3 regions of the Geobacillus sp. Manikaran-105 genome follow, and region 1 is predicted to be linked to each of the others. Evidence: riboswitches for the same ligand, from Rfam matches in the RefSeq annotation. Region 1 holds a riboswitch; each other region holds the start of a gene.
What was found. A riboswitch is a leader RNA that binds a small molecule or an ion and turns the genes downstream of it on or off. The one in region 1 is predicted to bind S-adenosylmethionine.
Positions count from the first base shown of each region.

Region 1 (2,258 bases):
AAAAATTGCACCGGCAGTTCCGCCGGGTGTTTCCGGAAGCAGGGCATATTTACATTGACCGGGCGTATCGCGAAGTGGCCGCCGCCCCGATCTGGCATTTGGCGCATGTGCTGCTGCGCGCCCATTTTGACGTCCGTATCGAATCGTTCATGAGAGGAAGAGGCGAGTGAACACAATCGGTCGAAACGATATTAAGCGAATGGTGGAAGGGGAGCCGCTTCTCGCTCTTTCGTTGTATACCCCGCTGTGCGGCACGTGCCAGTTGGCGAGGCGCATGCTTGTTGTCCTAGAACAATTGTTTCCGGACATACCGTTTTGCGAAACGGACATCAACTACATCCCCGAGCAGGCGGCGGCGTGGAAAATTGAAAGCGTTCCGTGCTTGCTTCTTTTCGCCGGCGGAGAGATCATCGGCAAATGGTATGCGTTCCATTCGGTCCCTTATTTGTACGAAGCAATCCGCGCCCGTTTGCCGCGCTGACGATCCGCCGTTTTTTGACGCCGTTTGACACATTTCTTGGGAAATGACAAAAACGGCGTTGGTTCGCCACGGCGGCTGTCGAGATTTTTGTAAAGGATTCTCCCCCTTCGGCATGGAAATAAAAGGACAAAGGAGATGGGGGGGAGGATGCTCAATGGAAATGCGCGAGTTGGTAGGGCAGTTTATGGAACGGATGCAAACGTTGCGCCATTTGTTGCCGATTTTGCCGGATGAGCAGCTGTATGTCCGCTTTGAAAGCGAGGAAGAGACCGCCATCGTGGCGCTCGGCAAGGAGCTTGCCGCCGGAAGGGAACCTGATGAACGGAACGTCTTGACGGTGCGCGGCTCCAAAAAAGCGCTTTGCTCGCTTTTAGGCGGCGAGCTGAAGCTGCAGCAGCTCGTCCGGCTGCGCGAAGTGCATGTATCGGGAAGCTTTCGTCATCTGTTGCTGCTTGAGTCGCTCCTCCATTTGGCTAAGCCGTATCGGCATGTTGGGTGAAATTTTTATTGACAATGTTCGACACAAGGTGATACAATCACAGCTGTAGTCAATCGAATAGGCGATTGTTGCGCTCTTATCAAGAGAGGTGGAGGGATGTGCCCAATGAAGCCCGGCAACCGTCAGCGCGTGCGCTGAAAAGGTGCCAATTCACACAAAGCGGCCTGCTTTGAGAGATAAGAGACGGAATGGTGCACAATACCTTTCTGTTCTCTGCGGGCAGAAAGGTTTTCTTTTTGCGCTCCGCCGCCTTGGGGAGGAAGGAAGGTGAAACGATGATTACACTCGAACATGTGACAAAAATCTATCAAGCGGCTAACGGCTCGGTCACGGCCGTCGACAATGTGTCGCTTGAGATTCGCGAAGGGGAAATTTTCGGCATTATCGGCTACAGCGGCGCGGGGAAAAGTACGCTCATCCGCTTGCTCAATGGGCTCGAGAAGCCGACGGGCGGCCGGGTGGTCGTCGCCGGCCGCGACATGGGGCGCATCAAAGGGCGGGAGCTGCGCAAGGCGCGTCAAGAGATCGGGATGATTTTCCAACATTTCAACTTGCTTTGGTCGCGCACAGTGCGGGAAAACATTGCGTTTCCGCTCGAGATTGCGGGTGTTCCGAAAGCAGAGCGGCAAAAACGGGTCGATGAACTGATCGAGCTCGTCGGGCTCACGGGGCGGGAAGAGGCGTATCCGTCGCAGTTGAGCGGCGGGCAAAAGCAGCGTGTCGGCATTGCCCGGGCGCTCGCCAACAACCCGAAAGTGCTGCTTTGCGACGAGGCGACATCGGCGCTCGACCCGCAGACGACCGATGCGATTTTGGACCTGCTTGTCGACATCAACAAGCGGCTCGGGCTGACGATCGTGCTCATCACCCATGAGATGCACGTCATCCGCAAAATTTGCGACCGCGTCGCCGTGATGGAAAACGGCAAAATCGTTGAGCAAGGCGAAGTGTTGCATGTGTTCCGCAACCCGCAGCAGCCGATCACGAAGCGGTTCGTCAAGCAGCTCGTCGAGCCGGAAGAGACGGAAGAGGCGATTTCCCATTTGTTTGGCCAATATCCGAGCGGGCTGATCGCGCAGCTGACGTTTGTCGGCGCGGCGGCCGGCCAGCCGCTCATCAGCCAGGTCGTGCGGCAATTTGCCGTCGATATGAATATTTTGCAAGGGAAAATTTCGCAAACCCATCAAGGCGCTTATGGGGTGCTGTTTGTGCACATCGATGGGGCGGCGGATGAAATTGCCCGGGCGCTTGACTACATTCAAAGCCAGCAGGTGGCGG
Region 1 covers NZ_PIJG01000030.1:25,312-27,569, forward strand. The annotation lists gene CV945_RS10200 (ribonuclease M5) at 1-170, shown strand, start outside; gene CV945_RS10205 (thioredoxin family protein) at 167-481, shown strand; gene CV945_RS10210 (hypothetical protein) at 636-980, shown strand; SAM riboswitch class I at 1,054-1,163, shown strand; gene CV945_RS10215 (methionine ABC transporter ATP-binding protein) at 1,256-2,258, shown strand, end outside.

Region 2 (2,258 bases), on a different contig from region 1:
ATCAGCCGACGCCGGCGCACATTGTCGAAGCGATGCAGAAGGCAGCCGCGAACCCAAAATACCATAAATATTCGCCGTTTCAAGGCTACTCGTTTTTGAAAGAAGCCGTAGCGGCGTTTTACGCGCGCGAGTACGGGGTGACGATCGACCCGGCCCGCGAGGTCGCCATCTTGTTCGGCGGCAAAGCCGGGCTTGTCGAGCTGCCGCTTTGCCTCGTCAACCCGGGCGATGTCGTGCTCGTCCCGGACCCGGGTTATCCGGACTATTGGTCGGGAATCGCGCTCGCCCGCGCGCGGATGGAAATGATGCCGCTTGTCGCGGAGAATGGGTTTCTGCCGGATTATTCGGCCATTCCCAGGGCGGCGGCCGACCGGGCGAAACTGATGTTTTTAAACTATCCGAACAACCCGACCGGCGCGACGGCGACGAAGGAGTTTTTTGCTGAAACGGTGGCGTTTGCGGAAAAGTACGGCATAGCCGTTGTGCACGATTTTGCCTATGGCGCGATCGGCTTTGACGGCCAAAAGCCGGTCAGCTTTCTAGAAGTGGACGGGGCGAAAGACATTGGCGTTGAAATCTACACGTTCTCGAAAACGTACAATATGGCCGGCTGGCGCGTGGCGTTCGCTGTCGGCAATGAGCGGATCATCCGTGCCATTGAGTTGTTGCAAGATCATTTGTACGTCAGCTTGTTCGGCGCCGTCCAAGAAGCGGCGGCAGCTGCGCTCCTCGGCCCGCAAGACTGCGTCGCGGAGCTCATTGCCTTGTACGAGGCGCGCCGCAATACGTTTATTCATGCTTTGCGCGCGATCGGCTGGGAAGCGCCGGCGCCGTCTGGATCATTTTTCGCCTGGCTTCCGTTGCCAAAAGGCGCATCATCCGCCGAATTTGCCGATCTGTTGCTTGAGCGGGCGCACGTCGCCGTCGCCCCAGGCATCGGTTTTGGAAAACACGGCGAAGGGTATGTGCGCGTTGGATTGTTGACCGATGAAGCGCGGCTTCGCGAAGCGGCGGAGCGGATCGGCCGGCTCGGATTGTTTTGAAAAAAAGAGCGGCAATGAACCGTTGACGGGACAACGTTGACCAGGCTGTTTTGAAAAAAATGATTGACAACGGCGGCAAAGGCTGTCATAATTCAAAGTAAATTTGCCAATCGTTTGACAAGTGCATAAACGAGCAGGCTTTCTTATCAAGAGCAGGCGGAGGGACGAGCCCAATGAAGCCCGGCAACCGGCTTGGCGTACGCTAAGCACGGTGCTAATTCTTGCAGCGGAAACGCTGGGAGATAAGAAGAGCGCCATGAATGAATGACGCCTCTTCTTAGGAAGGGGCTTTTTTATTTCGCCATATATTGAAAGAGGGATGGACGATGAGTGCAGTCATTGCGACGTATTTGCTTCATGATGAACACGATATTCGCCAAAAGGCGGAAGGAATCGCGCTCGGCTTGACAGTCGGCACATGGACCGACTTGCCGCAGCTAGAGCAAGACCAGCTTCGCAAGCATAAAGGGGAAGTCGTTGCGATCGAAGAGCTTGGCGAGAGCGAGCGGGTAAACGCCTATTTCGGCAAGCGGTTGAAGCGGGCAATCGTCAAAATCGCTTACCCGACCGTCAACTTCAGCGCCGATTTGCCAGCATTGTTGGTGACGACGTTCGGCAAGCTGTCGCTTGACGGGGAAGTGCGGTTGCTTGATTTGGCATTTCCGGAAGAATGGAAGCGGCAGTTTCCGGGGCCGCGCTTTGGCATCGCCGGCATTCGCGAAAAGGTCGGAGTGTACGACCGCCCGCTGTTGATGAGCATTTTCAAAGGCATCGTCGGCCGCGATTTGGCGTATTTGACATCAGAGTTGAAAAAGCAAGCGCTTGGCGGCGTTGACTTGGTCAAAGATGACGAAATTTTGTTTGACAGCGATCGTCTGCCATTTGCGAAGCGCATTACAGAAGGCAAAGCGGCGCTCGAAGAGGTGTACGAACAAACAGGCAAGCGGACGCTGTATGCCGTCAACTTGACCGGCAAAACGTTTGAACTGAAAGAAAAAGCGAAACGGGCGGCTGAGCTTGGCGCCGATGTGCTGTTGTTCAACGTGTTCGCCTATGGATTGGACGTCCTGCAAGGGTTGCGGGAAGATGAAGAGATTTCCGTTCCGATCATGGCCCACCCGGCGTTCAGCGGCGCGATCACGCCGTCGGAGTTTTACGGCGTCGCCCCGTCGCTCTTGCTTGGAAAGCTTTTGCGGCTCGCCGGCGCCGACTTTG
Region 2 covers NZ_PIJG01000031.1:20,727-22,984, forward strand. The annotation lists gene CV945_RS10360 (pyridoxal phosphate-dependent aminotransferase) at 1-1,043, shown strand, start outside; SAM riboswitch class I at 1,184-1,292, shown strand; gene mtnW (2,3-diketo-5-methylthiopentyl-1-phosphate enolase) at 1,370-2,258, shown strand, end outside.
Region 2: linked by a shared signal. The riboswitch ahead of mtnW (2,3-diketo-5-methylthiopentyl-1-phosphate enolase) and the one ahead of CV945_RS10215 (methionine ABC transporter ATP-binding protein) in region 1 are both predicted to bind S-adenosylmethionine.

Region 3 (2,258 bases), on a different contig from region 1:
GGAGAAGTTTGTAATTTTCTTTCCGTTTGTTTCTAACACGCGATGCCCAAGCAACAGGGCGCCGGCAGCGACAAACAAGCCGCCGAAGATAGTTGCCGGCCCGACCGCCATCAGCCCGGCGCCGACGAGCGGCCCGACGGCATTGGCCACATTGTTCATGCCGGCGGAAAACGCCTCGAGAAAGCCGGTGACAACGAGCAAGGCCATGAATGTTTTTTGCCAGCGCCCTTGTTCAAGCTGCGGATATTTTCGCTTGAGCGCCAAAAACCATTTGCCGACAGCCAGCGTAAACGAAAAGGCGACGATCGGGATCACGATCCATACCGACACGATAAACAGCAGCTTATGAAAGTACAACGCCTGATAGGCGATGCCAACGCCGACGACTGATCCGACGGTGATCTCGCTCGTCGAGAGCGGAATGCCCATGATGTTCGCCGCAAAAAGTGAAATGGCCGCCGCCGTTAAAATGATGACGACGATTTTGACGGTGAGGATCGAAGACGGAATAATGCCCGACCCGATCGTTTTCACTACTTCTCCGCCGCCGAGGCTGCCGAGAAACACGCCGATGCCGCAAAGAAGGAGGGCCATCGACTTTTTCGGAATGGCGCCCGACCCGTACGCGACACCCATCGAGGCGGCCGCGCCGCTCGCCCCGATGTTCATGGCGAAGAAAAAGGACACAATAAAGGCAATGGCAAGGAGCATATCGTTGTTCTCCCCTTATGTGAGATGGAGCCCGCACTCCGTTTTCCCCTGGCCGGCCCAGCGCCCGGAGCGCAAATCGTTCGGATCCGATGCCGGCGCTGTGCAAGGGGCGCAGCCGATGCTCGGGTAGCCCCGGTCATGGAGCACGTTGTACGGAAGACCGTGTTTATATACGTAATTCCAAACGTCTTTCCACGTCCAATGAATGAGCGGGCACACTTTAATGGAGCGGAATTTGTCGTCTTTATTGATGTACTCGACATGGCGCCGCGTCGGCGACTGTTCGCGGCGCAAGCCGGAAATCCAGGCGGTGACGCCGGTCAAGACTTCCCGCAGCGGAATGACTTTGCGCAACTCACAGCATTTGTTCGGATCGCGTTTCCATAGTTCATCGCCGAACTGTGCAGCCTGCTCCTCCAGCGTCAAGTGCGGCTGTTTCATCACGATGCGGAGCGACGGGTATTTTTCCTGTACGTTCGCGATCGTGTCGTACGTCTCTTGGAAATGCAGCCCTGTATCCAAAAAGACGATTTCCGCATCCGGCTTGACTTGGGAAATCAAATCAATGAGCACAATCCCTTCAATGCCGAAACTGCACGCATAGACAATGTCATCGCCGTATTCGCGGTACGCCCAAGCAAGGACAGCCAACGCCCCTTTCGTTTCATCATCGGACGGAAAAGACGGTTTTTCGGCCGTTTCCCATTGGTCATATGTGAGCATCGTTTCCCCCTCCTTAAAAACAAAGAAAATCAACATAATTAGTCGGATATTCATCCGGCAACGGGCAGCCTGGCGATAAAAACGCCCCTTCCATTTCGGAAAGAGCGGAAGAACGAGGGACGCCTTATCTTCCAAAATGGATCCCATTTTGCTGGAATTAGCACCTTGCCAAACGCGGCAGGTTGCCGGAGTTCATCGGGCCAGTCCCTCCCCCGCTCTTGATAAGCGTATGTAATTTATATTGATTAAAATTTTAACACAATTGGCGCTAATGTCAATCCTAGTTTTTCGATAGGAATTTTTTATATACATAGGCAGCTTCGCGATGCTTCCATCCGGTGACGGAAGGAGAGGATTACCGCTTGCGCAGGCTTCCGAGCTCCTCAACAATGGCCTGTATTTCGCTTGGACTGAACGTTTCACGCTTCATGACCATGTCGTAAATGTCTTTCAGTTCGTCATACCATGCCTCGGAAAAATGGGCCGGCTTAATCGCATCAAAATTGAGCACTTTTAATTTTTTCTTCAGCTGTTCAACGATATATTCGACGTTTTCTGCGGACGGTTTCGATAAATCCATGGTTTCGCTCCTTTCGTGGCAGGTTATCATGTATTGTACCACACCGGCGGTGAAAAAGGGGAGAGGCAATATAGTCCGCGCCAGCGTTAGGTGGTAAAATATAGGTGCATGTGCACGAGCTGCTAGAAAGCGGCTATCAAGCGCTTGGATGAAAAGGGAAAACTAATGCCAAGAAAACGGGATGGAAAGGAGTGGCTGCTTCGATGGTCAAAGTGTTGTTTGTTTGCCTCGGCAACATTTGCCG
Region 3 covers NZ_PIJG01000032.1:50,877-53,134, forward strand. The annotation lists gene CV945_RS10680 (sulfate permease) at 1-711, opposite strand, end outside; gene CV945_RS10685 (phosphoadenylyl-sulfate reductase) at 727-1,434, opposite strand; SAM riboswitch class I at 1,556-1,662, opposite strand; gene CV945_RS10690 (DUF1128 domain-containing protein) at 1,790-2,014, opposite strand; gene CV945_RS10695 (low molecular weight protein-tyrosine-phosphatase) at 2,218-2,258, shown strand, end outside.
Region 3: linked by a shared signal. The riboswitch ahead of CV945_RS10685 (phosphoadenylyl-sulfate reductase) and the one ahead of CV945_RS10215 (methionine ABC transporter ATP-binding protein) in region 1 are both predicted to bind S-adenosylmethionine.